Regions from separate parts of the Paenibacillus sp. PvR098 genome, predicted to be linked through region 4. Evidence: riboswitches for the same ligand, from Rfam matches in the RefSeq annotation. Region 4 holds a riboswitch; each other region holds the start of a gene.
The links. Region 4 has a riboswitch for cyclic di-GMP ahead of JOE45_RS03095 (sensor domain-containing diguanylate cyclase). Riboswitches for the same ligand answer to the same signal wherever they lie in the genome.
Positions count from the first base shown of each region.

Region 1: it holds a riboswitch for cyclic di-GMP, as region 4 does, so the genes downstream of both, JOE45_RS13965 (S-layer homology domain-containing protein) here and JOE45_RS03095 (sensor domain-containing diguanylate cyclase) in region 4, are expected to answer to the same signal.
Region 2: it holds a riboswitch for cyclic di-GMP, as region 4 does, so the genes downstream of both, JOE45_RS17655 (S-layer homology domain-containing protein) here and JOE45_RS03095 (sensor domain-containing diguanylate cyclase) in region 4, are expected to answer to the same signal.
Region 3: it holds a riboswitch for cyclic di-GMP, as region 4 does, so the genes downstream of both, pelF (GT4 family glycosyltransferase PelF) here and JOE45_RS03095 (sensor domain-containing diguanylate cyclase) in region 4, are expected to answer to the same signal.

Region 1 is NZ_JAFIBU010000001.1:2,819,370-2,827,555, reverse strand. It holds gene JOE45_RS13985 (DUF4184 family protein) at 80-820, shown strand; gene JOE45_RS13980 (MerR family transcriptional regulator) at 947-1,429, opposite strand; partial or broken gene JOE45_RS13975 (oxidoreductase) at 1,439-1,843, shown strand; gene JOE45_RS23575 (TnsA endonuclease C-terminal domain-containing protein) at 2,119-2,649, shown strand; cyclic di-GMP riboswitch class I at 2,899-2,981, shown strand; gene JOE45_RS13965 (S-layer homology domain-containing protein) at 3,080-4,624, shown strand; partial or broken gene JOE45_RS13960 (potassium channel family protein) at 4,986-5,390, shown strand; gene JOE45_RS24235 (hypothetical protein) at 5,779-5,865, opposite strand; gene JOE45_RS13950 (GGDEF domain-containing protein) at 5,874-6,380, opposite strand; gene JOE45_RS13945 (protein adenylyltransferase SelO) at 7,322-8,186, shown strand, end outside.
Region 2 is NZ_JAFIBU010000001.1:3,549,332-3,557,517, reverse strand. It holds gene JOE45_RS17655 (S-layer homology domain-containing protein) at 1-1,528, opposite strand, end outside; cyclic di-GMP riboswitch class I at 1,621-1,704, opposite strand; gene JOE45_RS17650 (S-layer homology domain-containing protein) at 1,834-2,226, opposite strand; gene JOE45_RS17645 (solute symporter family protein) at 2,491-4,035, opposite strand; gene JOE45_RS17640 (DUF485 domain-containing protein) at 4,039-4,362, opposite strand; gene JOE45_RS17635 (LytR/AlgR family response regulator transcription factor) at 4,550-5,311, opposite strand; gene JOE45_RS17630 (LytS/YhcK type 5TM receptor domain-containing protein) at 5,308-7,068, opposite strand; gene JOE45_RS17625 (ATP-binding protein) at 7,244-8,186, opposite strand, start outside.
Region 3 is NZ_JAFIBU010000001.1:2,210,490-2,218,675, reverse strand. It holds gene JOE45_RS11060 (sensor histidine kinase) at 1-1,456, shown strand, start outside; gene JOE45_RS11055 (hypothetical protein) at 1,678-1,935, shown strand; gene JOE45_RS11050 (hypothetical protein) at 1,962-2,558, shown strand; cyclic di-GMP riboswitch class II at 2,706-2,789, shown strand; gene pelF (GT4 family glycosyltransferase PelF) at 2,825-4,588, shown strand; gene JOE45_RS11040 (hypothetical protein) at 4,620-4,946, shown strand; gene JOE45_RS11035 (hypothetical protein) at 4,966-5,946, shown strand; gene JOE45_RS11030 (hypothetical protein) at 5,939-7,558, shown strand; gene JOE45_RS11025 (hypothetical protein) at 7,577-8,186, shown strand, end outside.
Region 4 is NZ_JAFIBU010000001.1:617,802-625,987, forward strand. It holds gene JOE45_RS03085 (stalk domain-containing protein) at 1-734, shown strand, start outside; gene JOE45_RS03090 (cyclase family protein) at 862-1,383, shown strand; gene JOE45_RS03095 (sensor domain-containing diguanylate cyclase) at 1,513-2,397, opposite strand; cyclic di-GMP riboswitch class I at 2,493-2,587, opposite strand; gene JOE45_RS03100 (iron-containing alcohol dehydrogenase family protein) at 2,761-3,846, shown strand; gene JOE45_RS03105 (PIG-L deacetylase family protein) at 4,042-4,698, shown strand; gene JOE45_RS03110 (hypothetical protein) at 4,765-5,064, shown strand; gene JOE45_RS03115 (hypothetical protein) at 5,088-5,372, shown strand; gene JOE45_RS03120 (multicopper oxidase domain-containing protein) at 5,393-8,186, shown strand, end outside.

The DNA.
Region 1 (8,186 bases), 2.2 Mb from region 4:
TTAAAAACCAATTCATAGTACATTCCGGCAACCCATCCTCATTTAGGTTCGTTTAATAGGTAATGAGAGGAGGGAAACAATGCCTTTTACCTTTGCGCACCCAACCTGTGCATTCCCCTTAAAATTCATCAGCCCGAGATGGTTCAGTGTAACTGGCCTCGTGCTGGGGAGTATGGCCCCTGATTTTGAATATTTTTTCGCCATGGAACCGTATCGGACGATCGGTCATTCGTTCTCGGGTTTTGTCGTCCAGGCGATTCCGCTATGTGTTTTATTTGCCTATTTATTCCATACCCTTGTTAAGGAACCGCTCGTGTTGCATCTACCTTCCGGCTTAAACTTAAATCGGAGGGCGTACAGTCTTCTATTCTCATGGGGCTTGCGAACGCTTCGCGACTGGATGGTCTACATCGTGTCTGTCTCCATCGGCTTTCTCTCGCATGTCGTAGTCGACGGTTTTACACATGAGGGCGGTTTTATGGTCCGGAATCTTGCCATTTTGCAAGCAATCGTTATATTGGACCTGCCGGTCTACAAAATTTTACAGTATAGTCTGTCGATGATCGGGATGATGGTTTTAGTCGGCACAATAGGACTCTCACTTTTCAGAACAGTGCCCTATATGAAAGAGGTCCCGATCGCCACAAACAAACAAAAACTGTTTTATTGGGGCTTGATGGTCGCAATCCTCGTGACAGGGTGCAAACTACTGCTAAGCTCGAGCGGCAACATCATCGGAATGTTGGTCGTATCGCCAATTACCGGCTTCTGTGCAGGGATACTGCTTGCCTCTTTGTTCTGGAGAAGAACCAGGCGTTAAAAAATAAGGAGTCCGGCGACCTCGATCTGCTAACGGGCAGGTTAGTGCAATATCCGTCAATCAAAATTAAATACACAAAAAAAATTGACTTCGAGTGTACTCGAAGCCGTAGACTATCTTCTAAGGTCAAGCATGAACTTTTGACGCTGATTGGATATGTTCGGGTATTTCGTACTTTTCTCCACATTCTGGGTTATTGTTAACTGGATTCCAGGTATCGTCCAATTGACCAGCCAAGACACTTTCGTAGTAAGCCTTCTTCTCTTTTATGTGCATTAATTGAAGGTTGTACTCATGGATTTTCGCTTCTAGTTCTTTTTCTTGTTTTGCAATAAGCTCAGCCCTCTCAGGAATCGTCTCATCACCTTGCAAACACATGCCAATGTAATGTTTGACTTCTGAAATCGGCAATCCTGAAATACGAAAGCAATGCACCATTCGCAACCAATCCAGATCATGGTCAGAGAATAAGCGATTGTTTCTGCCGTTTCTCGAAACGAAAGGTATTAATTGTTGGTCATCATAGTAACGGATCGTATGTTTTGTAAGACCAGTTATTTCAGATACATCTTTTACCGTATATTTAGGTTCATGTAATGTCTGATTCAAAATTTCGAAAGCCTACGCAAATTAGCTGATGCTGCGAAAAGCGGTGGAGCTCCTGCGTTACTTCAGATTTTTCATGCAGGTAACAAAGCACTACCGGCTTTAACTCCAAATGGTGAGGTGGTTAGTTCCAGTGCTGTAGAGACTGAAGCTACTGCATTTGCTCCGTCAGTATTACCTAGAGAACTTTCACATGATGAAATAATGGAAGTGATTGATGCCTTTGGACAAACGACCAGACGAGCCATTGAAGCTGGTTTTGATGGTGTTGAAATCCATGGCGCGCACGGATTTTTACTGCAAAACTTCTTCTCTCCTTTCTTCAATAGACGTGAGGATAACTGGGGTGGATCTCTAGAAAGTCGCTTGAGTTTCCCACTGGAAGTCGTTAGGGAAATGAAGAATGTAATCTGGAAGTTCTCCCCAAGTATAAAATTTACACGAATCCGGAATACCATATTTCTTTTCCTTACCCTGCAGATTGGCGAAAAGTTACTGAGGAACGGTATGAAGGTAGCGATGGCTTTTTCCAAATTTCCGCGATATCGTCCGAGGACCGAATTGACGAAGTATGCCGTGCGGAAGCTGTTCATCCCTAGAGACCCTATGGTTCCAGACCCCGAATCCTCATGTTGCGCATCCGAAATCAGGACGGCTGCTTCATTTTCCCGTCGGAGGACCAGCTAGCGGCAATGAACAATCAGGCCGCACTGAAGCTGGACTCTCGGACGTTGGAGCTCTTCGAAATTGAAAGAGTTTATTTTGCTGAGCAAGGCATTGATTGGTGTATTATTACAGAAAATAAAATACCAGATACCCTTGTCAGGAACGTAGAGTGGTTGTCGGAAGCTAAATACATTGAAACTCGACCTGGTGTGGATGAGGAGCTAGTTTCATTAGTCTCAGATGGGTTGTTTGAGGTATTTAAAGAAGATGCAGGTCAAACCTCATTAAGTAAGCTCTTTTTACGAACGGATAAGGAATATATGTTAGAGCTGGTCTGTATTAATGCGCTGAACGTGGCCTCCCAAGCTTTAGTCGAAAATCTCAAGAGGATGAAGTTCTGGATATCGCTACGCTTCCTGAGCGGGTTCGAGTGTTGGTTGATGAGCATTGTGCGTGATACCGCAAATGATGTCGCACTTGATTTGAAAAGTTGTAGCTCTAAAAATAACAATTCCTTGATTCCAAAGGACACTGGGCCCGTTGGAGTCCCACAATGATTGCGGAGTCACGCAATAGCTAAGATTTTGTAAAAAAGGATGCTAATAATAAATCGATGACTTCTCGAGCATTCTTGCTCATTGCGCTTCGCACGCGGTAGACGTCAGAGCACAGCTCCCGACAAGTGCGTCGGTGTGTGCGTGGACTGTTCAGCAATCGTTATAACCGCATTGGGACTTGGAGAAATTTTACTTTCGTTTCATGAATACATCGTTTATACTACATATATCTACAAAATAGTACCTGATTAGACTTTTGGGCAAACCGGTTGAAAAGCCGGGACGCAAAGGCATGGGTCGTCGATTTCCACAGCGAAATACCGATTGCCAGTCTGCATTCTATTTGTGTGTCCCCAATCAAGCCTCCTTGTATAAAGGTGGTTTTTATTTTGTCGATCAAACATCATGAGAAACAGCGAGGTATGAACAAATGAAGAAATCGATGAAGCTGTTGTTATCGCTGCACGCAGCGCTCACCCTCGGAGTGGCAAGCTTGCCCGTACAGAAGGCGTATGCGGACAGTCAAGGGCTAAGCGTCCCGTTCCAGGACGTGAAGTCGCACTGGTCGGCTGACAGCGTTGCTTGGGCGGTCGGCAAAAACATTGTCAGCGGCTATGAGGACGGGACGTTCAAGCCTGATAAACCGGTGACGGAGGCCGAATTTTTGTCCATGCTCATTCATGGCTATAAACCTGATCTCAAAAGCGGTTCTGCCAACTGGGCGGAGCCTTATTATAAGCTGTCCTCGTCGATGAATTATCCCTTGGACGCGCAAGATATCAACGCACACAACGAGCCGATCACGCGTATTCGCGTGGCGGAGCTGATCGCCTCGACGCAAGGCATGCATTATGACGGCGATGACGCCATTCGGTATATGTACGGCAAAGGTCTTGCTCAAGGGGAGGCTAGTCAGCCGACGATAGCCGGGTTTAACGGCTCTAAAACGCTCACGCGTGCTGAAGCCGTGCAGTTCATGAAGAACTTGTCCGAGCACGGATTAGGGGAGCTTCTTGCAAGGCCGGAACAAAGTTCGAATACGAGTGCGCTGCCTTCAATACCTAGCGGAGATACGGATGCCGGTGCAGAAGCCGATCAAACTCAAAGCGGTTCCGTCGTACACACGAATGATCCCGCCGCCGTCGACAATACGCCCGTTTTAAAGCTGGATGATAAGCCTATAACTTTCATAACGAAGCCGGTTATACATGACGGGACCGTGTATTTTCCCATTCAGGAAGTATGTGCTGCGTTTGGGATCGGCTACAAGGAAAATAGCGACGGCAGCGTAACGACGACGAATTATAACGAAACGAACACGTTCAGAGACGGGGATATCGACCGTTTCGTTCATTATAATCCGGAGAGGCCGATTCTCGGAGAAGAAGACATACCCCTCGACGGGGAAAAGCCGATGAAGAAAATAAACGGCGTCTTTATGATGCCTGCAGAATCTTTAGACCACATTTGGTTTGCCGTGAATAATGAAGCGACAAAGTTCGCCGACATGTTGACGGTGACCAACGGCCGAGTGGATAAGCGCGAACTGAAGTTTTATACGTATAAACAATTTGTGCTCAGAGATATGGAAAACATGGACGGTACAAACAGGCAACCGGATAGTACCCTGTTCGTCGACCCTAGTAAAATACACAGATCCATATGGGTGAAGGAGTATGGTTTGCCGAGCTTTGGAACTAGCGTGTACGCCACCTGGAGATGGAACTCCAAGGACAGCCTTTATTATAAATTTAAAGAGATCAAGTTTACCGGGAAAATCGTCAATGGTGTCGCTAAGGGAGCTCTAAGCTTTGAAGGCGATATTACGTATTATCAAGAAAACGATCGCTTAGAGATGTTAAAGCCCGAGGAGCTGCAAGACATAGAACTGCCGTACAAAAACGGCGATATCAAGATGACATGGAACGATGCGTTGAACTTGTTTTCAAAAAACAATATCTATCTTCCTGAGTAACGTTATAGTAAGCAAAAAGAAGCCCACGGCCGGACAGTCGTAGGCTTCTTTTTTTGTACTACGGAGTGACTATAAATATTTCCTTTTATGATACGATGTTACTGTGACACGTAAACAGGTGGGCATTCGGGGCAAGCGCAAATAAACGTTAAGCCCTGAGAATATAATCTGGGCTCCAGATAAAAACTGAAAACAATGATATTTAACCGAATTTCGAAAATATAGGGGTTTGTATAAAATTCGAAGTGGTTATATACTAAGCATATAAGAGTTCACAAGAACTTGTCTACAGAACTCATACATCTTGAAATTTTGTATACTACCTATTACTATTTTTTTTCAAGGAGATAATAAGAATTCTATGATCAATAAACAGTACGTTATAGTTGGCTTAGGCCGTTTTGGTTTCAGCGTGGGCAAACAATTGATAGAGCATGGCCACGAAGTAATTGGTATTGATATAGACGAAGAATTAGTTGACGAAATGAGCGGTGTTCTAACCTATTCGGCCATAGCGGATTGTACGGATGAAGATGCGCTGCGTTCCCTAGGCATTGGAGACTTTGATTGTGCTATTGTTGCTATTGGTGTCAATATACAGGCCAGCATTCTGGCGACAATATTATTGAAAGACCTTGGAGTCAAGCAGGTTATAGCTAAAGCATTGGATGAACTGCACGGAAGAGTTCTTGAGAAGGTAGGGGCGGATCGTGTCATTTATCCGGAACGCGATATGGGGATACAACTTGCCAACCAATTAGTATCGTATGAATATGTTTGATTTCTTCCAAGTTTGAAAGTGTTGACCCGCAAGCAAAAAAATAAGTCACGGAAGAAGAATTGGATGATGTTGAGTTTATGAGTTATGTAATCCGAAATGAAATTATTGTAACTCCAAAATGTTATGGAACATTATCTTTTCTATTTTTTCTTAACACGCACCGCGCTCTTTTCCTACGTCAGTTACATTTTGGGTAATACACCAGAATCATTTAGAAGCAACCTGAGACAGGCATTTTTACCGGCTCAGGTTGCTTAATTTTGCTTAAAGATGATGAGAAAATAAGGGAAAGGGAGGGGAGAGGGTAGGGAATGATCCGTATTTTATAATATAAAAATTGGGTTATTAGAGTATAAAAATAACTTACATTAATCTAGTCGTCGCTTAAAGGCTCAAAGATAGTTGTTCGATTTCTTCCATTTATTTTAGATTGGTATAAAGCCTTGTCTGCTCTTGATATTATGTCTTTTATGTGTTTCCCATGTTGAGGTAAATAGATACCCCCAAAGAAATTGTTATGATTTTTTCGGTTGGGTTATTTGTTTTTTCCACCGTCGTTCTTACACGTTCAGCTACATGTTTAGCTATCTCCATATCTTTGCTCTTCACGATAAGGGCGAACTCTTCACCGCCATACCTAAAGCACAGGTCAGCTTCTCGAGAGAGGTCCAGCAAAGTTTTTGCTAAAAGTTGCAGCACTTCATCACCTATTAGATGCCCATACGTATCATTAATGCTTTTGAAATGATCAATATCCAAAAGAATCAGGGAGAATGGTGTTTGACTGCTGACCAATTTTTCCAACGTTAAGTCAAAAGATCTCCGGTTTGGAACTCCGGTCAATCCATCTGTTTCAGTTTCTATCATTAAGTCGTTTAAGTTTTTATTAATATACCCCAACGCAATCTTTGCACTGTCATAAAGCTGCCTCATTTCATATGTTGTTGATTTTATTTCAGGAAGCTTGTTGTACAAACCGTTTTTTATAAAAGCTTCTTCAGCTTAGATAGTTGTTTCAAAGGTCTGGATATACGAACTGCAATGAACCAACCGATGAGCAGAATCAGTAGCAAAAATGGCAAAGACAATAAAATCATTTGATGCAATAAATTTGTTAAAGGTTCGTTGATTATTGAAGTAGGAGTTTGTGAGATAATGCCCCAGCCGGTACTGCTTATATATGCAAATGCAAACCCCGAATAGAAAGGGTGAGCGTTATGGAGCTTCTGTCCCGTTCATCCAAAATACAAATAACCAATCAAGAAATAATAAAACTCCGACGACCATATATCTGTAAGTATCACTTAGAGTTGCCATCTTGGTATTCATAGTTTTTGGTGATACCGCGCCAACAGTAAAGAGTGGTGGGAAACTGTAAAAAAAATTCGGAGAGTAGTTAACTATACCCTGAAAATGTCCTCTTCATGAAGCAATCGAATTAGTTTGATCCGAAGAATTAATTGTTTGAATCAAGTTGAGTTTTCCGGAATAATTGGCTTCTCACAAGGAACACTAAGTGAACTTGAACAGGATAGATGCAATTCATCAATAGAAGCAATTATATCCATAGATTGGGTATTTCAGACGAATTTAAATGGGTTGCTTCTTGGAAGTCTAGTCAAGAAATAGATAATAAAAAAAGAAGATTTGTTCCATTCATCACTAAGAGCAACTTACAAATTATGATAAAGAAGAGATTTTGGAGATTATGGAGTTGAAAATAGGTCGGTACAACAGTTAAAGTTTGTATTGAGACGTAACCCTTTTAAACAGAATGATGTTGGATGAAATAAAGAAAGACTAGGTAAATAATGTTTTAGGCTGATGGCCAGATATTAAGCTAACTGGTAGGATAACACAATGGAAGGGTAATAGAAAAACTAAGATACAAAAAGACAAAAGAAATAGGTGATACGATGACAGAGGAAAAAGCAATAATAGAAACAGGATGGAATTTCGACAACAGTTATGCACGTCTTCCGAAATCATTTTTTACCAGCCACAACCCAACCTCCGTACGCTCACCGGAGTTGGTCATTTTAAATGATCCGCTGGCAACCTCCCTGGGGTTGAACGTCCAGGCGCTGCAAAGCAAAGATGGCGTAGCGGTGCTGGCTGGCAACCGGGTTCCCGAAGGCGCTTTGCCTCTCGCTCAAGCTTACGCAGGGCATCAATTCGGGCATTTTACCATGTTAGGGGACGGCCGTGCTCTGCTGCTTGGTGAGCAGATCACTCCCCTAGGTGAGCGGGTTGATATTCAGCTTAAGGGTTCAGGTAAAACGCCATACTCCCGCCGGGGCGATGGTCGAGCGGCGCTTGGGCCGATGCTGCGCGAATACATCATCAGCGAAGCAATGCATGCGCTTGGTATTGCTACCACCCGCAGCCTAGCGGTGGTGACAACCGGCGAGTCAATCATCCGCGAAACCGATCAACCTGGTGCAATTCTGACCCGCGTGGCTGCCAGTCATCTTCGCGTCGGCACCTTTCAATACGTTTCAAAATGGGGCACTGTCCAGGATCTCCGGGCCCTGGCTGATTACACATTGCAAAGACACTTTCCAGAAGTTGACGCTGGTGAGAACCGCTATCTTTTCCTACTTCAGGAAGTGATCAAGCGTCAAGCCGTGCTGATTGCCAAATGGCAGCTCGTTGGTTTTATTCACGGGGTGATGAACACCGACAACATGGCCCTTAGCGGAGAAACCATTGATTATGGACCTTGTGCCTTCATGGATGCTTATGACCCAGAAACCGTATTCAGCTCCATTGACCATCATG
Region 2 (8,186 bases), 2.9 Mb from region 4:
TAGCTTCGACTTTTCCATCATCATCTTTATATTCGAGTTTTAATTTCTGCTTATCGGACAGCTCGATCTCTAACTCAAACTTTTCGATCCCGTGAGCATTGGCTTCTTTTTCTGGCCGTTGCTCCTTGTCTCTATTGTCTCTATTGTCTCTATTATCTCTGTTATCTCTGTTATCTCTGTTGTCTTTGCGAGACTTTTCTTCAGACTTCTCGTCTTCATTTTCCCATTCAATTTCAACTTTACTGCCGTTCGAGAACTTGATTTCGATTTCCAGCTCTTTAACCTCGCTAATCTCCGCTTCCAGCGCTGTTAAGATTTGATTGACGATCTCTTGCTTCGTCATTTGAGGTGTAAACGCAGCCTGTTTAAGGAAATCTTCTACGGCTTGAACCGCTTCGTCTCCCTTCAGTTTTTCCTTGCCTTTTTCACCTTTGGTTTTCTTTTCAACCTCGGCACGTATCTTTCCATCGTTATTCTTATACTTTAATTCAATCTCACTGCCTGACGTTAATTCGATATCCGTTTTAAATTCGTTGATTCCGGCTGTCTTCTCATCAACCGTCTCTTTATTGATGAAGCTTGCTTCCAGCACGACATCATTCTCAACGGTCAGTGACACCACATCGCCTACAAGGAGCTGGGATGCCGGAATAAACCGCTGATTGTACGGAACTGCAAGGTCCGGCGAAATTTTATAGGTAAATGAATCTTGATTAAAGCTTTGAACTGCGATGGAACCATACGTACTGGAATAGACACTGTCCGTCACATTACGGTCAAAATTCAACGCAGTTATTGTTCCTTTGATGGTGACCGCTCCGGATTGCTCAAGTAAGTTGTCATTGGTTCTTACGAGCAGTGCAGCCATCTCAGCGCGTGTAACGTTATTATTGGGCTTGAACGTCTCATCAGGATAACCGCTAACAATGCCTTGTTGAACAGCTATGTTTACATATCCAACCGCTCCGGCCGGAATATCTCCAGCATCTTTAAAATCCGGAACGGCCGTCATTTGACTAAGCGCCTCTTTTTGTAGCCCCAGAGCTTTTACTAGTAGGCCCGCTACCCAAACCCGGCTTGCTGGTGTATTCGGTTGAAGCCTTTCTTCTGAAGTATCGAAAAGGCCTTGCTCCAAAGCGATGATAACGTATCCTTTGGCCCAGCTGTAATTGCTATCGATGATCGAAGCATCTTTGAAGTGGAGCTTGCTATCACCCGGCTTTGCTTTGGCCTGCTCTTCCAGTCCCATGAGCCGAACAGCCGTAACTACGGCTTCAATACGACTAACAGGCTGATTAGGACGAAAAGTGCCGTCTTCATAACCGGACAATACATTCTTGGATTTCATCTTCCCAATAGATTCCGCTGCCCAGGCTGCTTCTGCCGAGTCATTAAAACCAAGGTTTAATGCACTACGATTTGCACTTGAATCCGTTGTTTCCGGTTCAGCCGCAAAGCTTTGTCCTGCCAAACTCAACACCAATAATGAAATCATGAATACCTGCATTACATAACGAAGCTTTCTCATCATACGCCTCCTTGGACTAAACACCTCTTATAAAACACAAAAAAAGCTTATCTGCGCTGCGCAAAGATAAGCTTGTGTGTTTTACTAGCTTTCTCGGCAACTGGCTGGCATAGTTCAAAACCTTAGCCCCTGTAGCTTTGCGTCATCACCTTTCAATGATTTTGCCTTTATCAAGTTTTTTTATAAAAATAGCTTCAAGCTCATTATAACAGTTTTCCGTTATCTGACAAGTGTCGACATTTTTTTGAAATGTCGATTAGGCGGTTATGCAAAAAGCCGACCTAGAGGGGCCGGCTGATTTTACACTATATTTTAAACTTCAATGCTCTAAGCATTACGGTTACGGTTTCGGCACGGGTTGTATTCCCTTTTGGCTTTAGTGTACCGTCCTCATAACCATTCATTAGTCCTGCTGAAGTAGCGGTAGAAACTACAGCCTTTGCCCATTCAGAAATGTCCGAGTTATCACTATAGACCTCGCCATCTGCAACCAATTCCATTTGAAGTACGGCAATCATCATCGTATCATCCTGGCCTTGCTGAACCCTCATCTGCAGTTCGCTGCTTACTTTATTCAAATCGCTTGTATGTTGAATCCATTGAACATGCTTGTCGATTTGCGGCAGGACATATTTCCGGATTCCCCTTGTCTCTCGATGATCCTTATTACCTATCCACTCCTTAATCTTTGACAGCATATCATTGCCCCCCATCATAAAAACAGGAATATAGGACTAACTTTATATATCCATATAATTAGTAAATACGCCGTTAAAATTCGATACCCGTCCGTTGTCCTATATTTTTTCTTTTGAAAAATAGTCAAGGTTGGAACAGGGAGTCGGGGCTCTCTCATAGGTTACTGAAGATAAGAAAAGAAAAAGCAGCCATCACCGTTCAATCGAACGGCAATGGCTGCTCAAAGCTGCTGTATTTGAACAGAACTTGCTAAAACTCAACCCTTATTTGGCCTGAGCCAAATCCTGTATTCCCGTATTCGCTTTGACCAATATCTCATCGTACTTCACATCATCCCGCTTCGCGGAAAGGAAGGTTCCGAGGAAAGCGGCCAAAAAACCTAGCGGAATCGAGATGATCCCCGGATTCGTAAGCGAAATGAGCGGTGTGCCGACGAAAATCGCTTTACCTTCTACCGGATCCCAGACGTTAGGACTGATGCCTACCAGAATGAGTGCGCTGAGTACGCCGACAATCATGCCTGTAACCGCTCCCGCTGTATTGAACCTTTTCCAGTATACCGTGAACAAAAGAACCGGCAGATTGGCACTGGCTGCCACAGCAAAAGCTAAGGCTACAAGGAACGCGACATTCAGCTTCTGCGCAAACAGTGCAAGAATGATCGATATGATCGCTACGCCGACGGAAGCTAGTTTCGCCGCTTTGATTTGCTCCTTCTCGTTCGCCTTTCCATTGCGAACAATATGATTGTAGAAATCGTGGGCGAAGGCGGAAGCGGCAGAAAGCACAAGACCAGCGACAACAGCCAGAATCGTTGCAAAAGCTACGGCCGATACAAAGGCGAACAAAAATTCTCCGCCAAGGGCTCTAGCCAGGAGAGGAGCAGCCATATTGCCTGCGGCATTTGCGCTCACAATGGCATCCTTACCTACGAAAGCCGCTGCGCCGAAGCCGAGGAACACGGTCATCACGTAGAACAGGCCTATAACCCAAGTGGCGACGACTACCGATTTGCGTGCCGTAGGCGCGTCTTTAACCGTGAAGAAACGGATCAATATATGCGGCAGTCCGGCCGTCCCCAACACGAGGGCAAGGTTTAGAGAAATCGTATCGAGTCCATTCCCGAATTTGTTGCCGGGATTCAAAAAAGCTTCTTTCAGCGCGGTAGCATTTCGCATCTCGTCGAACATATGCCCGATGCTGAAATTGAATTTGGCGAAAACAATGAGCGAAATAATAAACGTACCGGCGACAAGCAATACGCATTTGATAATTTGCACCCAGCTCGTTGCCGTCATACCGCCGAAAACAACATACACGGTCATGAGGACACCCACGATGAGCACTGAGGTTGTGTAATCGAGGCTTGGGATCAGAAGAGCGATAAGGCCGCCGGCACCGACCAGCTGTGCGATCATGTAGAAGATGGAAATGACGATGGAATTGATCGCAGCTACGCCACGAATCTTCTTATGATCGAAACGGGCGGCAATCATATCGGCCATCGTATACTTCCCTAAATTTCGAAGCGGCTCGGCTACGAGATACAGCACAACCAGATAAGCAACCAGGAACCCGATGCTGTAGAAAAATCCGTCAAAGCCGAACAGCGCAACCATTCCCGCAATACCCAGGAAGGAGGCGGCGGACATGTAGTCACCCGCTATGGCAAGCCCGTTCTGCCAGCCGGTCAAGCCTCCGCCGGCCGTATAAAACTCGCTTGTTGTTTTTGTTTTTTTGGAGGCGTAATAAGTAATCACGAGCGTGCCGAGAACGATAACGAGAAACAGCAAGAAGGCTGTATTCATGGATTATCCCGCCCTTCTTTCCACAGAATGCACTTGCTTTTTAATTTCTTCACAAATCGCGTCGAAGGTTACAGATTGCTTGGAATAGAGGGAGCACAAAACCCACGTCATAATGAACTGGGCAAAAGCAAACACCCACGCCCAAGTAATCGAGCCGACGGCAGGTGTATTCAACACGTTGGAGAAAGAGGTAAGAACCGGAAGGGTAAAATAAAAAGCAAGAAAGAAGAGCGTCATCGGAATGATAAACCGTTTCTTCTTATTCATCAGCTTGCGAAAAAGCTCAGAACGGGCAATATCGCTGTACGTTAACTGGTTCTTTTTCATCGCGAATCCCTCCACATTATGCGCCGCACCTAATGAAATCAGGTACAGCAAGTTTTTGTAAGCGCTTCAATTCTATTATAGCGTCTCTTCTTAGATCCAGTCCGATTTCGGTGTGAAACGTCGAAATCCGCTCCTTAATTGCAGAAAAACAGTCCTGAGCGGACTGTTCATCAGGTTGATGCTCTTATTACCCCTGCAATAGCCGAAGCAAATCTTTCGCCGCAGTCCGGGAAACCGGAACATTCGTTCGGTTTGTATCCTTCAGAATGACGTTGTAGGCGCCGTTAAACCAAGGCTCGATTTCTTGAATATAATCCAGATTCACCAGATAGCTCCGGTGAGGCCGAAAGAACATGGCCCCAAGCCTCTCCTCAAGCTCCTGCAGCGTCTGCTTCGTTGCATAGGAGCGGCCGTCCGCCATATGAATGTGGGTTACCTTCTCTTCCTTAACCGCATACAGGAAAAGGTCCGCCTCCAGCACGACCATACGGTCGCCGTCATCTACCAGAAGCTTGTTCTTTTTATGAGCTGGAGCTGCCGGCGCTTCTGTCTGCTTATGGACTCCCGAATTGCCCCCGGATTCAGCATTTCTCGCACGGACGCGGTCCAGCGTCCGCCTAAAACGCTCCTCATCATAAGGCTTGAGCAGATAATCCACCGCCTCCAGCTGAAACGCCTCCAGCGCGTATTGATCATAGGCCGTCGTAAATATAATAAACGGACGCGGGTCCATCTCATGCAGAAGATGAGCCGCTTGGATGCCATTCATTTCCGGCATTTCGATATCCAGAAAGACAGCGTCTGGTTTATGCTTTTGTGCCATCTCCACGGCCTCGACTCCGCTTGCGGCCGATGGGAGCAGCGCAATGTCCGGCTCTTTGGACAGCAAATAGATGAGTTCTTCTCTTGCCAGCCGTTCATCTTCCGCGATCATGATGCGAAGCTTCATTCGTGTGTCCCTCCTTTCCCGTTCCGATAAGGTATCGCTAACGTGACTCGCACCCCGCCCTCCGACCGGTTCCCAAACGTAAGCGAAGAGTCAGGGCCGAGCAAGCTGATTAAACGTTGATTCACATTGTGCACGCCAAGACCGGTGCTTCCACTCCCGCTCATCGGCGCTGTACCCAGCTTGTCCAGGAAATCCTCCCGAATCCCTGAGCCGTTGTCCTCGACAACGATCCGCACCATTTCCCCTTCCCGTTTCAGTTCAATCCTTACCCAGCCGCCGCTGGCCTTCTTCTTCAGTCCGTGCTGGATACTGTTCTCCACGAGCGGCTGCAGCGTTGACGGCGGGATCTGCACCATTTCCAGACCCGGTTCCGCTGAGCATTCCACCTTGAGCTGATCGGCAAATCGAATCCGAATGATTGCCAAATACGTGTTCAAATGCTCCACTTCCTGATAGAGCGGAATGAGCGGCGACTGGGTAATCTTGAGGCTCGTCCGCATAAACTGCCCTAGCTGCACTGTGACGTGGCGTGCATTGTCCGGATCGATCCGGATGAGCGTCACGATCGAATTCAGCGTGTTGAACAGAAAATGCGGATTAATTTGCGCCTGCAAAGCCCTCAGCTCAGCATCCTTCATCAGCGCCTCGAGCTTCTCCGCCAGCGCGATCGTGAGCTGACTGGAGATCAGCCTGCTAAAACCGTGCGCAAACTCCTCCTCCACCTTGCGAATCTGCTTGGAGCTGCGAAAATATATTTTGATCAATCCCGCCGTCTGGCCCGATTGGTTGAACGGCACGATGAGGGCCGCCCCCAAAGCTTCATGATGAGGCTGAAGTTCATCCCGATGCATCGCCATTTGAATTTCACCGGTTCGGATAGCCCGTTTGGACAGCTCGGTTGCCAAGGGTTCCCCGGGAACGTGCCGGGATGTGCCGATACCCGCGTGAGCAAGGATCCGCTGCGTATCCGTCACGGCAACCGCATCGGCTTGCAATTCCCGCATCAGTATGGATGCAGTCGCCTCTGCCGTTGTGTAGGTCAAACCTTCCTTCAGATGGGGAAGAACCATCTCCGCAATGGTCAATGCCCGCTGCGTCTCAAACGCTGCCGCGCGTTCCTCCTCATTGAGCGCGACCTGGATCATCGCGACGAAAATAGCGATCCCAATACTATTGGCGATCACCATCGGAACGCCGATCTGATTGACAAGCTCAATAGCGGTTTGTGAGGAGGTGGTAAACACCAACAGAATACCCATCTGCAGAATGGGGGCAAACACCCCGATAAACATCGCCTTAATGGGAGCGATGATTCTCTCTTCATGAAAGAACCGGGCAACAAGGCCAGCCAGAAGCCCGATCAAAGGGGTAGAAACCGCATAGGAAGGACCCGCAAGACCTCCAAGCAAATAAGCATGGAGGCCAGCCAGCAGTCCTGCTCCGGCACCAACGTAAGCACCTCCAAGTAAGCCGGCCATCACAACGCCGATGAGCGCGGAATGAGCCATGATCTCATCTGATGCGAGCGCGGACACCCAAAACGTTGAATCGATCACCCCCGGGCTCACCACGACTCCCGAATACGTCCCCGCAATGCCGATCAAGCCAAACAGTAGAGCAAACACAGTACCCGTTCGTACATCGATATCCCGATCCAGTATATTCCGAAAGAGGGGAATTCGGGTCAAGGTAAACATCAGGATCAGAAGCATCCCCATTCGTTCGAACAATACCAGTAAGAGCTGTTCCAAAAGCATTCCTCCCGTTGCTCAGACAGAAAGCCCCTTTATGTTAAGCGTTAACAATCGATCTCACACCTTGAGGATCATCTTTTGTTTTCATTCACGCAGTCGGTATATCCAATTTTGATGCTCGCGCCAAGCTCTCTACTGCCCCTTTTCCATTCATACACCCCCATGCCGTGTCTTTCCTTTATTTATTGACCAGCGGGAGCTGAATCGTTGCCTCCGTACCTTCACCTTCATGACTGTCTAACAGCAGGGTGCCTCCGTAGCTATCCAGAATCCGCTTGCACACAACGAGTCCAAGCCCCGTCCCATCCTCCTTCATCGTAAAGAAAGGGACAAATATATTTTTTAGAACCTCTGGCGGCATCCCTTTGCCTGTATCCTTAATCTTCACCCACACATGCTCCTCTGTCCTTCCTGAAGAAATGAACAGCTGACCACCTGATTCCATGGACTCTAAAGCATTTTTGGTCAGATTCAGTACAATTTGTTTAAGATGGTCCTTAGAAACCATAATATGAATCGGTTCATTCGTCAGGTTAATGAATAACTGAACATTGTGCAAATGCGCTTCTGATTCAATCAGAGGGATGATTTCCGTAAGGATTTCATTGACATGATTGACCTCCTTCGAAGCTATCGTCGGTTTTCCAACAATGAGCAGTTCGCTTACAATCGTATTTATTCGGTCCACTTCGGTTTGGATTAATGAGAGATAGTATTGATCCTGCTCGTCCGTATACTTCCTGCTAAGTAATGAGATAAACCCCTTAATCCCTGTAAGAGGATTGCGAATCTCATGTGCCGTGCTTGCTGCGATGGTTCCTATTAATTTAAGCTTATCCGCTTCATTCTGGCTTAGCTCTCTTGCCATTTGCCGCTTTAACAGAAACGACTGAACCAGCATAAAAAAGACATGGGCCACTAAGAAGGCCATAATCAGATTATGCAAAAACGGTTTCAAGATCGAATTTTTGTAATCCAGCTCCATCATCGAATTGACTTTCCAAGGTACCACTTCAAGATTGATGGAAGAATCTACCCAATGATTGCCGGCAGGAAAATCCCCGGTCTGAAATAAGATTTGTCCGTTCTTATCTAGAAGCTGGATCGTCTCATCCCTGACC
Region 3 (8,186 bases), 1.6 Mb from region 4:
TTCCATTGGGGGCGAGACGGCACTGGAGTCGTCCCTTCAACGCGAGATGATGCGAGAGTATGCTAGTAGCGGTGCACTGCTTATGATGGGAGTGTTTTATCTCGCTTTTGCATGGCTGTATCTTCCCGAACGCTCGACTTTGTTCCTGGGGGCATTGTCGATCTGTTTCGCCCTCCGTATGTTTTTTCTTGGAGAGGTGCTTGTGGCTGCCTGGTTTCCCGGCTTAAGCTGGGCTTGGCAGGTGAAGCTGGAATACCTGATTGAAATCGCCGCCATATTATCATTTTCCCATTACTTTCGAGCCATGTATCCTCAAGAATATTCACGTCTGATGATCAACTCGATTCGCGGGCTCGAAGTTGCCTTTGCGATGGTGGTTCTAGCCACCCCAAGCTCGTTTTTTACTCAATGGATGGTCATGCATGCGGCCGTGGCAGCCTGCGCTGTACTCTTCGTACTGTGCTTTGTTTATCCGATAGCCATTCGGCATGGGCGCATGGGGGCGCGTTCTGGACTGATTGCACTTGCGATTGCTCTGCTTTCTCTCGTAAACGATACATTTTATTATTTGGCCGTGCCGCTGACGTCCGAAGAACTGGTTTACGCTGGCTTTTTCGTTTATTTGCTGTCCCAAATGGGAGTAACCATCAGACGCTACGTAGCTTTAAAGCAGGAGTCGGATGCTTTGACTCTGCGGCTGGCGGCCTCCAATGAAGAGCTTGAGCGAAAGGTATCGGAGCGCACGAGGCAGTTGACTGAATCGCACCAGGCCAACTCTCGTCTTATGCACAATATCGCCCATGATTTGAGAGCGCCAATCGCTCTTATTCGCCGTCGGGCGAAGCAGCTGGCGGCTTACGTGTCTCCGGAGGGCACGGCTGATCTAGTGGTGATTGAGCAGCAGTCAGAATGGGCGATCAAGCTGGCACAAAATCTAAACGACCTCGCCAGTTTTCAAGAAAGAGAGATGCGCTTTTCACCCGTATTCGTTAAAGCTATCGATCTGATGCGATTTTTGTATAAACGAACGGAACCTGTTATTCGGGGAAGCGGGTTCCAATGGTCGCACAAGCCGCTCGATGAGCTGTTCGAGGGGGACGTGCTTGTCGTGAGGGCGGACTTGTTTTTGATCGAACGATTGATCGATAATTTGATATCCAATTCTCTCAAATTTACACTTCCCGGCCGTAGGATTAGCCTATCCTATCGCATGGTTGGGGCGATTCTTGAAATCATCTTCGAAAACGAAGCGAATCCGCTTGACGAAAAGGCACTGGAGAGGATATTTGAACGGTTCTATAAGGCGGGTTTATCCGAGGTTGGAAGCGGCATCGGACTAGCTGTATGCCGGGAGATTGTTCGACTGCACGGAGGAGAAATCCACGTCTCCCAATCGGAAGAGGGCAGGATCCAGTTTTTTGTCCGGCTGCCGATGGAATCATCGGGTAAGGACTAATCGCTTGGATATCAGGCGATGTAAACAAACGTAATAATATATATTTCTTGACTGTTCAGGCCGTCCCTTTGGGGCGGTCTGTTTGTTTATATGAATGCATACATATGTAGCAGTTCCATAATGTAGAATTCATTTATAGGAAACCGGGGGGATACCATATCGATACGGAGCAGACAAGGCTGGAATGCGAGCTAGAAGACTGGAAAGAACGTAATCGAACGTTGATGGAAGAGATCCGGCAAATCGAAGAGCAATATCCTTTCTATCTAACGAATGATTATGAAAAAGAAGCTGCCTCTTTGCTGTTGGTATGCCAGATAGAGTACACGAAAAAATTATATGTCTTGCTTAAGCAATTGCGAGAAGAAGACAAGCTGCACGAACAGTTATTGCTCGAAAAATATAAGAGTCTGGAAAGCTTGAAAAGTGTCCTTCAAGAAGCATCGAACCTGATCCGTAAAGCGATAGCGGAGTATTAGCGCAATAAAAAAAGGAGGAACTAGAAATGGGTTCAGACGAGTGGGAAAAGCCAAAGGGTGAAGAGTACCGATATCTCCAGCAGCATATTGAAGAGGAGAGGCAGCTGAATGGTGAATTGCTCGCAAAGCTGGCTACATTAAAGAGAGGGCTTCAACTTCCCGAAGTGGATGAGGAATATATTGTTTTGATCCGAAAGAAAACGAAAGAATCGGTGCTTCTGCTGCACGGGCAAAACGAGGTGGACGTGCTCGCATTACATGAGAGCTACAAACGAAAAAAGCTGGGCCGTGAGCAAGAAATCGCAATTGTGGAACAAGAAATCCACAAGAAGAAGCAAATGCTGGGCATGCTGCTGAACGAAGTGGAGAAGGCTTCGGGGAAAATTGCTGCAGCTCATTCTCAAATCAAAAAGGAAGATACGGACAAGTCATCAAAGTCTGAAGCTTTAAAGAAGAACTATATAGCAGGGAAAAGAGCGGGTGAGGATTTGCACGATCAAGAGGGTAAGCTGCTGATCGCCGAAGGCGATCTGATTACGATGGAAGTTATAGAAAAAGCCAAGCGTTTAAACCTTCTAACGCAGCTTATTTTGCATATGAATATGCTTACACAGAGTAAGTAGGATAAGTCTTAAGGAAGAATCTATAGTTCTTTTGACCTATAAGTGGGAAGAAATGATGACTTGACAAAATATTTGTTTCGTGAGATACATATTGTATCAATGATAATGGGTATATAGATGTGCTTCGTCATATTTTTCGAAAAAATTACAAGCAATGGAAGCGTTGAAGTCTACTCCTTATGTGGGCACTTGGAGCAGACAGAGCTATTAGTGCAACCGGCCATTTTTCGCTAGACGAAAAATGTTTTCATGGGACGGTGTTCGGTATGAAAAATAAGCTCACAGTTATGCTTTTAACGGAAGGAACTTATCCCTACTTCCAAGGCGGCGTCAGCACTTGGTGTGATATATTAGTCAAACAGCTGAGCATGGTGGATTACGTCATCTTCAGTGTGGTGGCTGACCCGTTCATTACCCCTCAATTCGAAAAACCCCAAAATACGCAAATAACCCAAATGCCCTTGTGGGGAACAGAGGAACCCTGTGAGCATCTAAAAATACCATTCTCTCAAGTCTATCTGTCCAAAAAAAGAACGGTGCACCAGGTAGTTAAAAAACGGTTTATCCCCCTCTTTTCCGATTTGATCAAAGAAATTATCAGCTCGGAAAAAAATCCAACCCGTTTCGGTCAAATTCTCTACGAATTGAATCAATACTTCAGTCAGTACGAATACAAAGAAAGCTTCAAGGCTGAAATTACCTGGGACATCTACAAGGACATTATATTGTCCGCGTGCAAGGATACCCGTACTCATTTGCCGGAACCAGATATTTATGGCATGATTCAAAGCCTTGGCTGGATTTACCGTTTTTTCAACATATTGAACAACCCCATTCCCAAAGTGCATGTATCCCATTCCTCGGCGGCAGCTTTCTGCGGTATTCCTGCCGTGTTGGCCAAAATGGCGCATAAAACTCCACTGCTTTTAACCGAGCATGGCGTGTATCTCCGGGAACAATATTTGTCATTATCCAAGAGAGGACTGTCCTCTTTTTTAAATACGTTTTTGATACGGCTAGTATCTTCCATTGTCAGTTTGAATTACACCTTTGCGGATCAGGTTTCTCCCGTATGCGAGTACAACACGCGATGGGAGTCCAGGCTCGGGGTGGAGCCGAGTAAAATTAATGTCATTTATAACGGCGTGGACGAACAGATTTTTCGGGAGGGTCCCATTCGGAGAAATGAGCATCCGACGGTTGTGACGGTTGCGCGTATCGACCCGAACAAGGATATATTAACGTTGGTTCAAGCTGCTTTTACGGTAAAACAGCAGATCCCGGATGTACGATTTGTGATTCACGGAAGCGTGGCGGTGCAGGAATACTATGAAGAATGCCTCGCCTTGCGGGATAAATTGGATTTGAATGAGACGATTATTTTTGCGGGACATACTCAGAATATGGCGGCGGCTTATCAGAGCGGCGACGTGGTTGCCCTGTCCAGCATGACGGAAGCATTCCCTTACGCAGTGGTGGAAGGCATGATGACCGCCAAGCCAGTTGTTGCAACTGACGTAGGAGGCATTCGGGAGGCATTGGGTGATACGGGCTTTGTCGTAACCCCTGGACGCAGCGAGGCACTGGCCGATAAAATCATAGTGCTGCTAAAGGATCCTGAATTGAGGAACTCTTTAGGCAAACGGGCCCGGGAGCGGGCGCTTCATTTTCTGACACTGGATAAAGTGCTGGAGAATTATTTGAAAAGCTACATTAAATTGTCTATCTACGCGCACGAAAACGTACCTGCCGCTCGGGGTTTATCTCCCGAACAGCTTCAAAAGCTTCACGCAGAGCAAGCTTATATCTTAATGTCACGAGGATATTACCAGGAGGCGGCAGCCCAGTTTCGTTCGGCCGTAAACATGCTTCCAGCGGCTGTATTTACTCCCGTTTTGATAGGGGAAATCGCGGTATGTTATGAAAGACTCGGGGATCGTGAACGTGCAAGTATGGAGCTGGAGAGGATGAAGTTGCTGATGCAGTTGGCCGGAAACAAACGATTAAACGGTGGAAAGCAAACGGCATAACGGCTGTGCGACTTGGGGGGGCTAATCGATTGTGGATGCGTTGTATAAGAAATTGATATCCGAATCAGAGGATGAGCTTAAGAAGCTGATAGCCGAGAATGAAGAATGGAAGAAAAAGCTTACGGACGTTAGAGAGCATGACGCAATTTCATCCGTCTTTGAAGGAGAAATCTCGTCTCTCATTATGATGTCTCATCTCGAAAACACGAAACAGGTCTACCGTATTACGGAGGAGCTGCGGCAGGAAGAGGAACAGCAAGAACGGATTATTGTAGATAAAAACTTAAAAAAACAACGGTTTAAGCAGCTTCTGCTTGAGACCATTCAAACTGCACGTAGCAAAATGTCGGAGTCTTAAGACGAGAGAAGGGAATTTTATGCCAGAAGGTCCAGAACCAGGGATCCCTGAGGATAACGTCAAAATTCTGTGGAACCAATTTTTTGTCTTGAGACAGCAAATCGAGAACGTGAAGAAAGAAAATATGCAGCTGGAAAAGGAATGGAACGAAAAAAAGCAGCAAGTCAAACCGTCGGTATCCGCACATGTTTATAAAGACCTGATTCTAAAGAAGACGAAAGATGCTGTCGTACTGCTGAATCAACAGAAGGAAGCGGAGCTTGAACGTGTCCGAGCCGAGTTTGCAGCAAGAAAAGCGGAGCAGGAGGAAAGAGCCCGAAAAATAGATGAAGAGCTGCAAATGGTTCAAAATCTGCTTAAAATCATGTTGGATGAACTTGAGCGGGTTGTTCTTCATCAGTTCGATGACGGTATGCCTCCGGATATGAGCACACCCGTGGAGGAGCGGCCTCCACAAGAATCGCATCCCCAGTTAGAGATTCCTGCTGAAGAACCCAAGCAGCAACCAGAAACATTAAGCGGCTTTTGGGATAATATTGACGAATACTTAGGGGAACTTAATGACCGTTCGCATACGGGGGGGCACGGAGTAGATGAAGCCGCGCCAAAGCCCAAGGAACATCTCATCGATTCGGGCTTCCCTTGGGAGCGATCTGAACCTGGGATGCTTCCACAGACGGTTATAGCCGAGCCGCTTACTGCAGCAGCGTCGGATATCTCAGGTCGCGGAAGCAAGGTTGTACCTTTGAAGCCGCAGGCATCGCAGGAGAATAGAAGCGCCGTTTTCCCCTTGACCGAGGAGATCGAGCTGATAAAAAATCAGTATATCGTCGGTAATAAGGCGGGTGAAGATATTTATGATCGCAATGGACAGATTATCGTCAGCAAGAATAGTGTCATTACATCGGATGTGGTGACGAAGGCGGAGGCGGAAGGCAAGATGGCTGACCTTATCGTACAGATGATTTTACCTGGCTTTGGGGATCAGGAGCATGAGTGAAATCGTGAAGGTTCATGCCAAAGGCTTGGTTCGGGAAGAGCAAAGAGAGCTCTTCAACGTACTGATGAAGGATATTCTGAATCGTCATTTGCAGCCCCAAGACATGAATGAAGTCGCCGCTTTGCTCGAATCCATGGGGTGGAACGATCAGCGAACAAGTAAAGAATTCGGCATGAACAATGTATTCGAATTGGCTGAGGTGCTGTGGAATGCCATACAAGACAAGATTGTGTATAGCCCATTTTCCAATGTTGATAAACCCGCAGTGCTGTCTACCGTCTTAGAACTTCTTCGTGCTTTTCTGCGAGGCGTGATCTTTGCTCTGCCGATGGCCATATCTGTATTGTCCATGCTGACCTTGAAATTTTCGCTTTGGTCCAACGAGAACTTATCGGTTGAGCTGGCCACAAGCATTGCCATAGGGACGATCCTGAGTTTTATGACGGTTGGCGGTTTTACGCAAGCGATTGCTAGACGCGGCTTTTTTTATATCATACAAGGACACTATCATCTTGCGAGAAGAACGACCTATTTATTTATCCGAATCGGTTTCATCGTATCACTGGCATTATCCGCCATTATCTTAATCACGGACATTTTTTTCACCCTGTTTCCCTACCGGATGCTGTTTTACATCGTCGCTTACTTTATCCTGTTGAGCTCCATTTGGCTAACCGTTACGGTGATGTACATTCTTCGCAGGGAGATTACGTTTACGGTCTTCATTATTTTGGGAATCGCTATCGTTTATGTTTTTTATAAAATACTCGGCATGGACATCATATGGGCCCAATTGCTGGCCATATTGATCATCTCCCTCTTGAGCGCAATCCTCATCAAATATTACTTTGAACTCGATGAGCGTAAATCGAAGAAAACGGGGATTTCCCATCTCCCTAGATTTTCTATTACGGTCTATACGACCATGCATTATTTTTTTTACGGTTTCCTATATTTCACCTTTCTTTTTATAGACCGGATCGTGGCATGGTCTACCAATAACGTCTACATGCCCTATGTCATTTGGTTCAGAGGCGAGTACGAGATTGGGCTAGATTTTGCGCTTCTTATGCTGGTGCTGCCAATGGGCTTTTGCGAGGTCAGTGTGTCTTGGTTAATGAAGGACTTGGAAGCAGGACAGAAGGTGTATAAGGGCAGTCAAACCTCCAAGATGAACAACAATTACTTGCTGATGTATTTCCGGACACAAGGGCTGCATGTTTTAAACGCCGTAATCAGCGGGTTTATCATCTACGGCGTCGCCTATTACCTGGATCATCAATACTATTTGGCAAACGGCAAATCGTTCCTTTCCAGTGAGATTACGCAATTTGTGCTCGTTTGGGCACTTGTCGCTTATACCGTACTGTCGGTCTTTTTGATGAATGCGGTGATTTTATTTGCTTTATCCCAGCCGTATAAAATCATCAACGCCCTCGTTCCCGGGCTAATCGTTAACTTTATTATCGGATTTCTTCTAAGCCGGTGGGTCGGATATCACTATGCCGTGTCCGGGCTGCTGGCGGGATCCGTGGTGACCGCCGTTCTCTCCACTCTAAATATAACCAAAGTTTTGAAGAAATTAGACTACTATTTGTATTCGGCGTCATGAAGAAAGGAGATCACCGGGGTGTCTTCTTACCAGACCTGGCACAATCAAATCATCCATGTGACACAATATTTTTTCACTTATGGTTTGCTGACTGTGCTGATCCCCCGGCTAATTTTCAAGCAACAGCGAGGCGACCGGATGGAGCAAGCCATCATCAACTATTGTAAATTGATGATTTTGCTCATCTTGCTCGGTTATTTGCTCGTTCTCGTTAAGCTGTTTGAAATGATTACGATCCTTCTTATTCTCGGCCTGATGGCCATAGGGAAATATATGCGCAGACGTTCTGCAACCACCGAGGATGAGCAAGTAAAGTACTATGTTCAAACGTTATTCTATAATTTTCTTGACGGTCAGATACCTGTAAAGGCTGCCATAGCCGCTTGGATAAAAGGAAAATATGCAGACTTGAAGCAAGAGGTGACCAAATATCTTCGGGTGCCTTCGCTGATTCGATTGTCCCTGTTGGCGATGGTTATTTCCGTAGCGGCATACTTGAGGTTCTACGACGCAGTGACGAGCAGTCCCCCCGCGTTTTCCGACGGGTACGTTACTCTGGCATGGTTTAAATATATCAATGGTCGCCACTTGTTTCACGACGGCATTTACCCGCAAGGGTTCCATATTT
Region 4 (8,186 bases):
CAAGAGAATATCCAGTCGGTTATCCGCTCATGGCTCTTGTTTCGGGAAGCGATATCGAAAAGGTGCAGCTGCTCGAATCCACTCTGAAGGATGAATCGGGACAACCGGTAAAGCTGCTGCTTAACAGTCCGAGTAACGACAATCAATTGAAAAACAGCGTGATCCTGATTCCGGCCGAGCCACTGAAGCCGGACATGCTGTATTCCGCTTATGTGAGGCTGAATGTAACCGAGAACGGCCTTTCTAGAACAATTCAGAAAGCTTGGGATTTTCACACGGAGCCGGTTTCTGGCATTGGAAAGCAAAAACTACACAAGGACGTTGCGGCCTATGTCAGGTTGACGAAGCAACAAGGCGGCATCAATCATGTGGTTACTTTCAAGCTGGATGATGATGATTATACGCTGGATGATGTATCGTATCTACTGAAGAGGCAGCCGTTTATTCTGGAAGGGACGTCCTATTTATGGGTGAGAGACTTGGCCGATGCTCTAGGAGCTTCCGTCACTTGGGATGACAGCCGCAAAGCCGCGATCTACACCAAGAACGGCCGAGAAATCACTTTCTTTACGGGACGTAACGTATATTCTATTAATGGGAAGGAATATACGACCGACTCACCGGCCCGATTGGAGGAGGAGCTCACAATGATCCCGGTTCGTTTACTTTCAGAAGTATTGGGAGCTCATGTAGAATACATGCAGGAAACGCGGAGCGTTAAGATCATGTATTGACACTCCTAGCTTAAGCTGTGTTTTGTCCCACGGGTAAGGCACAGCAAAATAAAGCACAGCTGATCAAGATCGTAGATGCAGTTAGGTTAAATTAAGACTAACGAGGGTCACATCTGGAGGTTACACCATGAGGGTTATTGATTTATCGGAGCCAATATTTCATAGAATGCCTGTTTATCCAGGCGATCCGGAAGTGAAAGTTGAAGTGATCCATTCCTACGAGAAGCAATCATGGGAGCTGCGTCAATTGACTTTGGGAACGCATACCGGTACTCATGTAGATGCTTTTTCGCATATGCATAGGCAGGGTAAAGCCATCGATGAGATTCCTATTGAACGTTTTTTCGGGACGTCACAAGTTGTAAGTTTATTCTCGGAATGGCCGGTGAATAAAGGATTATTTTTTAAAGAAGAAATCGGGATGGAGTGGTTTGAACGCATCCATCAATCAAGCCCGACTTTTGTAGGAGGGAAGATCACGGAGGATTTGGAAAGGGCACTTCTTGGCATTGGAATCATAACTTATACCAACTTGGTTCATTTGGAATTGCTGCCATTAGGCAAAGACTTCATGTTTTATGGCTTTCCTCTTCACATTAAGCAGGGCGATGGGTCTCCTGTGAGAGCCGTTGCTGTACTTGATACATAACAGAGCACAATGTCGACCATAGAATAAACGCCCAAAAAGGAATCCCATGGTTAGCGCAGGGATTCCTTTTTGGCCGGAAAGCCGTCGGTTATATGAGAAAGTTATCCTCGCTTACAGCTTAGTCATTGTTCACACGATACAAATCATGTTCCGTCCGTTATTTTTTGCTGAATACAGCGCTTTATCGGTTTCTTCCATCATATCTTGCATGTTGAAATCGGATGATTTGGTAATGATACCCATGGATACGGTTACAGTTAGAGTTAAATCCCCCACAGGAATTTGTAAATCTTGTATCGCGGAATGAACTCTTCTCGCGACGCTCAATGCTTCTGCTTCATCTGTTTCCGGTAAGAGTATGGCGAACTCTTCTCCGCCGATCCTAGCGCAAATATCCGTTTCTCTTGTGTTTTCAAGCACGGTATCTGCTATTTTGATCAATACTTCATCTCCAACAAAATGGCCGTGACGATCGTTTATATTTTTGAAGCGGTCGATGTCCAAAATGATAAAAGAAATGGGATGATGATATCGACTGGCTCTAGCCATTTCTTCTATAAATTTCTTTTCCAAATATCTGCGGTTGTGAAGAGAGGTTAGAGTATCTGATATCGCTAACTCGATTAATTTTTCTTCCATGATTTTACGTTCTGTAATATTGATGTGAGAAATCGTAGCACCCTTAATTTCCGATTTGACAAGAAGAGGAGTCACATTCATCAAGAACCATCTTTTCTCATACGCGGAATCACAGGGGTACTCATAAGTAAAGTTCGGCTTGTTCCCAAAGAGAACGGAGAGGATTCCTTCGAGCACTTCTCTGTTTTCTCCACAATAATCAAAATAATTGGCACCGATACCGCAAGCGGCCAAATCACCGCCATTATTGGAGGCAAACGAAATCCACGACTCATTGACAAAAATAATCGTTCCTTTTGTATCGATCAAAGCAATCTGGTCTATCAGTGAGTTCACAATAGCAAGACTCAAGTGTTCAACATTAGATGAAACCATGACCAATCGCCCCTAACCAGCAGAATCTCGAAATAGGTATACATGAACACCTCTCAATCCGCAAAAATAACCCCCCAGAATAAGGGGGGCCTCATACTGGCAGCTGGCTGGCATATTGTACAAGAAGATGTACAGTTTAGCCCCTGTAGTTTTGCGGCCTTATTTTTCAATAAGTGTGCCCGTCATATTGTATTTGTTTCTTGATCATTAATACAAAGTCATCTTTATCCTTTATTATAATCTTGTTATGTTAAGTTGTCACTGCGGTTTCGACAAATAACAACATTAAATGCGAACTATTTCTTGATATAATGTAGATATGGCTATTTAAATATCCAGACACTATCCGCAGGAGGAAAGACAATGAATGGAGTTCACTTCGTTTTGGGATCCCCAAACGCCTACATCCACGAACCTGGTATTTTGCGTAAGGCTGGAGAATGGATAGGAAAATACGGCAGATCCGTATTTATCGTAAGCGGCGAGAAATCTTGGAACAGCTGCGGAAGCCGGTTGGCCTTCAGCTTGGATGAGTCGGGAATTCGTTATGAGATGCATCGATACCGTGGAGAATGTTCCTATGAAGAAATGGAACGATTGAAAGCGCTTGTGGATTCGGGTGTAGATCTGATCTGCGGCGTGGGGGGCGGGAAAGTAATGGATACCTCTAAAGCTCTGGCTGATGCCCTAGGCAAACCGTTTGTGGCCATCCCCACCTTGGCTGCAACATGTGCAGCTGTCGCCAATCTATCGATCATGTACACTGAAGACGGTGTTTACTTGAATTTTCCCGTTTATGTCCGGGGGACGCTGCTTTGTTTAGTGGATACGGAGATCATTGCACAAGCTCCTGCTCGTTATTTGGCCGCGGGCATTGCGGATACATTGGCGAAGTGGATCGAAGCGCCGATGTCTGCCACCGGGAGAAAGCATAATCTCCCAACGATTGGCGGACTTCAGGCGGCCAAGCTTTGTTATGACACGCTGATTCAGCACAGCGCACAGGCGCTGGAGGATGCCCGACAAGGAATACCAAGCGAAGCGCTTCAGCAAGTTATCGATGCGAATATTTTATTCAGCGGATTGGTAGGCGGGCTTGGAGAAGACAATTGCCGAACAGCAGCGGCTCATGCGATACATAATGGTCTGACCGCCATCCAAGACACCCATGAGGCTTATCATGGGGAAAAGGTGGCATACGGCATTTTAGTACAACTTGTCTTGGAACACCGGTCAAAGCATGAGATGGACGAGATGCTGGCGTTTTATAAAGAAGTCGGGCTCCCGCATCGGCTTGACCAGATAGGAATTCATAGGGAGTTAACGAATGAGGAATGGAATGAGATTGCGCGGGTGTCGCTTCTTCCGGAAGGCACGATGGCTAATATGCCGTTTGCCATTTCAAGCGAGATGGTCATCCGTGCGATTAGAGAAGTAGAGAGCTGGTAACGAGTTATCATCGCAGGGAATACCCATGACAAATGTCATGGGTATTTTTGTTGCCTATTAAAATATGACTAGCTCTCTCCGCGTTAACCGTTTCTTTTAGCCATTGATTTACATACACCTATCATAGAAAAAGAAAAGGTATCCGTCTGTTTAAAATAATCTTACTAACATCACAGAAAGGAGAGATGACCAATAATGAAGAAACACGTCCTTATTATTGCTGCTCATCCTGACGATGAACTGCTGGGCTCGGGAGGGACGATAAAAAAATTGATTCAAAATGGATTTGAGGTGATTACTGTCATCACCGCCAGGGGCCGACCGGAGGAAGATCATCATATACGGCAGTTTGCCATGAGAGCGAACCAGCATTTGGGGATCAAAGATGTTATTTTTTTGAATTTCCCCAATTTGGAATTGGAATGCTCTCCGCTGCATGTAATTAACAAAAACATCGAAAAAATAATTCTTCAGTATGACCCTGCTATGATTTTTACTCACCATTACGGTGATTTAAACCGAGATCATCAAATTACGTATCAAGCCGTAATGACGGCTGTGCGGCCCCTCCCCGGCAGCTCTCCCATAGAAATATTATGTTTTGAAACGGTGTCCTCCACTGAATGGACAGGGCATACCAATGATAAAACATTTAAACCCAATTATTACGTTGACATCAGCGATACGATATATGACAAACTGGCTGCACTAAAGCATTACGAAGTCGAGATGCGTTCGTTTCCTCATCCGCGGTCCTATGATGGAGTGACGTATTTAGCCCGTGTCCGTGGAATGACGGTTGGGGTCCCTTATGCGGAAGCATTCGAAATCATACGAAAGATATGGAAATGACGAAATGAGCATACATCCATAGCATGTTGATTCCGTATGGATTATTCATTTGAGGAGGAAGCACGTATGAGTACAACGAGTTCAGGCTCTACATTACCCGAGAACGAAATGTTTATAGAGATGCTTGGCCAACATATTCTAATCGTTACCAAATCGGCGCAGTTAAATATTTTGGGTCAAACATTCAGGGGCATATTTACCGGCAAGCTATGCCATGTTGCAGACGGCTACATCACGCTCGATCCGGTTATTATCAAAATGTTTAATGCGCCTTTTTATCGTTTTCCTACACCGCTCCAATACCCGATTGAGCAAATCGCCAATTTTATGCCGTTTGATCCCGAGACCCGTTTGCCGCTAACTTAAATCAGATATGGAGGTCATCATTTATGCATGATAGGCAGGCACATGATATCCACATCCTTCGTCGAAAGTCCATAAGTGAAGCTTTTGAACAGGGTATTGGAAGAAGGGTGTTCCTCTTGATTCCTCAGTATCCCTTCATGATGATTGGACGAATCGATAGAATGGTTAGCGATTTTGTGGTTCTCGAAGCGGAAACAACAAATATTAACGAATTGGACGGACGTATGATCAGCGTTCATATTGATCAAATTGAAGTGTTTTATATTGAAGGAAAACACGGTGTAAAGATTCCCCGATTAGACTGCTAGTCCAGAAAGGAGGAAATCTCTTGCTTAGATGCTTTCACATTGTAGCCATCCCGGTACGTATGGTCATCAACAGCTTCGGAGATCACGACCCCAACGGGATGATGTATGTTCTTAAAGAGAATGAAAGCCGGGTAAAAGAAGAGACTGCCCACAATCCGTTTACCCCCGTCGACTTGGTTCAACCGTTAGTTATTCGGGCAAATATAGGGGATGAAATAGAAGTTTTGTTTGAGAATCAGCTTCCTTTCAGTACGTCAATCCACATTCAACGGGCTGATTATCATGTGCAGACATCCGATGGCGCATTTGTGGGCTGTAACGATAACTCAACCGCTCCGCCATGCTCTCCCGGCCATGTCCAGCAGTACCGTTGGTCCGTCCATCTGGAGGGCATCCATTTATTCTTCGACCTCGGAAATACGCTGTCTAGTGAATGGGGGAGCAATGTTCACGGGCTGTTCGGAGCGCTCATCGTTCAACCGAAAGGTTCTTGGTGGACCGATCCCGTAACTGGTAAGCCCCTTAACAGTGGAATTTACGCTGACGTGCATCATCCGCTGCTTCCATCGTTCCGTGAGTATGCCTGGATGTTCCACGACGAGATGGAGGTCAACGATTTAACGGGACAAAATCCTATCGATCCGCATACACTGCAGCACGAAGCGTCGCACAGTGTAAATTACAGGGCTGAACCGATGCGAAACCGGATGCGTTTGCTGCAGGAGGGCGTTGTTTGTCCCGATTGCGAGGGGGAAGAGGTACATCACGATTCCTGGGTTTTTGGAGATCCGGCCACACCCATTTTACGCGCTTACGTAGGAGACCCGGTGAAAATTCGCCTTATGCACGGCGGAGTGAAAGAAACGCACGTATTCCACTATCATGTTCATCAATGGCTGTTTGAAGCGGAAGACCAGGATTCGGAGCTTATCGATTCGCAGGCAATTTCTCCTCAAACCTCTTACACAGTATCACCACTATATGGCGCCGGGAGCTTACAAGGCGCATTTGGTGATATTATCATCCATTGCCACTTGTATCCGCATTTCACCGAGGGAATGTGGGGGATGCAGCGGATATTCAATACGCTGCAGGATGGCGGTCAATGTTATCCGAACGGGGTCCCGATCCAGGCGTTACAACCCTTACCGGGTCGCCCCCATCCGCCCAGGCCAACTCCGGAGAAACCGGGTTTCCCAGGATTTATCCCCGGTGTGGTGGGATATAAGGCACCACGCCCTCCGATGGGGATTGTAGGAGGACGTAAAGCTACGTCGCTGGAAAAGAACCAATTTGCCCCCAATGCCAGCCCGGGCGCCGTTTTTGTTAACCCCACTACGGAAGGAATTCCAGAGCGGAATTACCATATTATAGCGATGGAGTTGCCTATTGTCTATAACAAGCAGGGCTGGTACGATCCACACGGAAGAATCTTTGTTCTGGCAGAGGATGAAGAGGATATCCGCTCCGGCCGGAAGAAACCGGTGCCGTTGGTTATATTCGCCAACTCGGGTGACTGCGTGAATTTAAAATTGACAAATAAGCTACCGGAGACGTTAGGGGGCAATGCGTTTCAGCTGGTGAACCGAACATATGAGGCGGGACTGCACGTTCATTTCGTTAAATTCGATCCGCTCTCGTCGGATGGGGCGAATGTGGGCTGGAACTATGATAGCAGCCTGATGCCTGGAGAAACGGGGCATTATCAATGGTACTGTGAGGTCGAACTAAGGGGCACGTTCTTCCATGACCATCTGTTTGCGAACTCGCATCAGCAGCATGGGTTATTCGCTGGCATCAACATTCAGGCAAGAGGCTCCAAGCATCTGGATCCACATACCCTCAAAGTCATTCGAAGCGGTACGCAAGCGGTGATTACCAATCCTCTAATTCCAGATTTTCGTGAGCTGACCTTATTCGTGCATGATTTCACGATGCTCTTCGATGCCGACAGCTGTCCATTGAACCAGCCTCCGTTTCCTGGTTCCCCAGACGATCCGGGCGTCATGGGGATTAATTACCGCAACGAGCCATTGCAGTTTCGTCTGAAGCCGGACTGTGATCCCGCGTACGTGTTCAGCTCCTATGTCCATGGAGACCCGTGTACGCCTCTGCTCCAAACGTACAATGGCGATCCAGTACGCATCCGTTTATTCCAAGGGGCGCATGAGGAATCTCACAGCTTTAATCTGCACCGGCAGCGATGGCATCAGGAGCGCCGAGATCTGGACTCAGAAATCGTGCAGCAGCAGCATATCGGCATATCGGAGCATTATACTGCGGAGTTTTATGTCGATGGAGAAGGCGATTTTGATATGCTTTACCATTTCGGGTCCATCGATGATCTATGGGTTGGCAATTGGGGCATCATTCGCAGCTATGAATCAGAAGTGCAGCATTTACCGCCGCTGCCGGACAGGAAGCCGCCAAGGCAAAGAAAGACACCGCTGCCAGTCCCTACAGGGGAGCTGCCGCCGCCTGCTCCCGACCCTGGAAACCCTTGTCCGCCCAATGCTGTAACGAGATGCTATGAGGTCGTTGCCATGCAGACGCCTATCGTGTACAACGAGGCTGGGGATCACGATCCTTTTGGCATTGTGTTCGCTCTTGCAGAAGATGTTTCTGCCATTATAAACAAACAGAAGAATCCGGAACCGCTTATTTTGAGGGCTAATGTAGGCGATTGCGTAGAAGTTACACTGCACAACCGCTTATCCTGCGATGTTCATAATGATATGATTCATGGCTATCCCGGTGTGCCAGTGGAAGCTCCGTTCCCGCCTTCGTTCCGAATTTCGCTGCATCCCCAGTTCC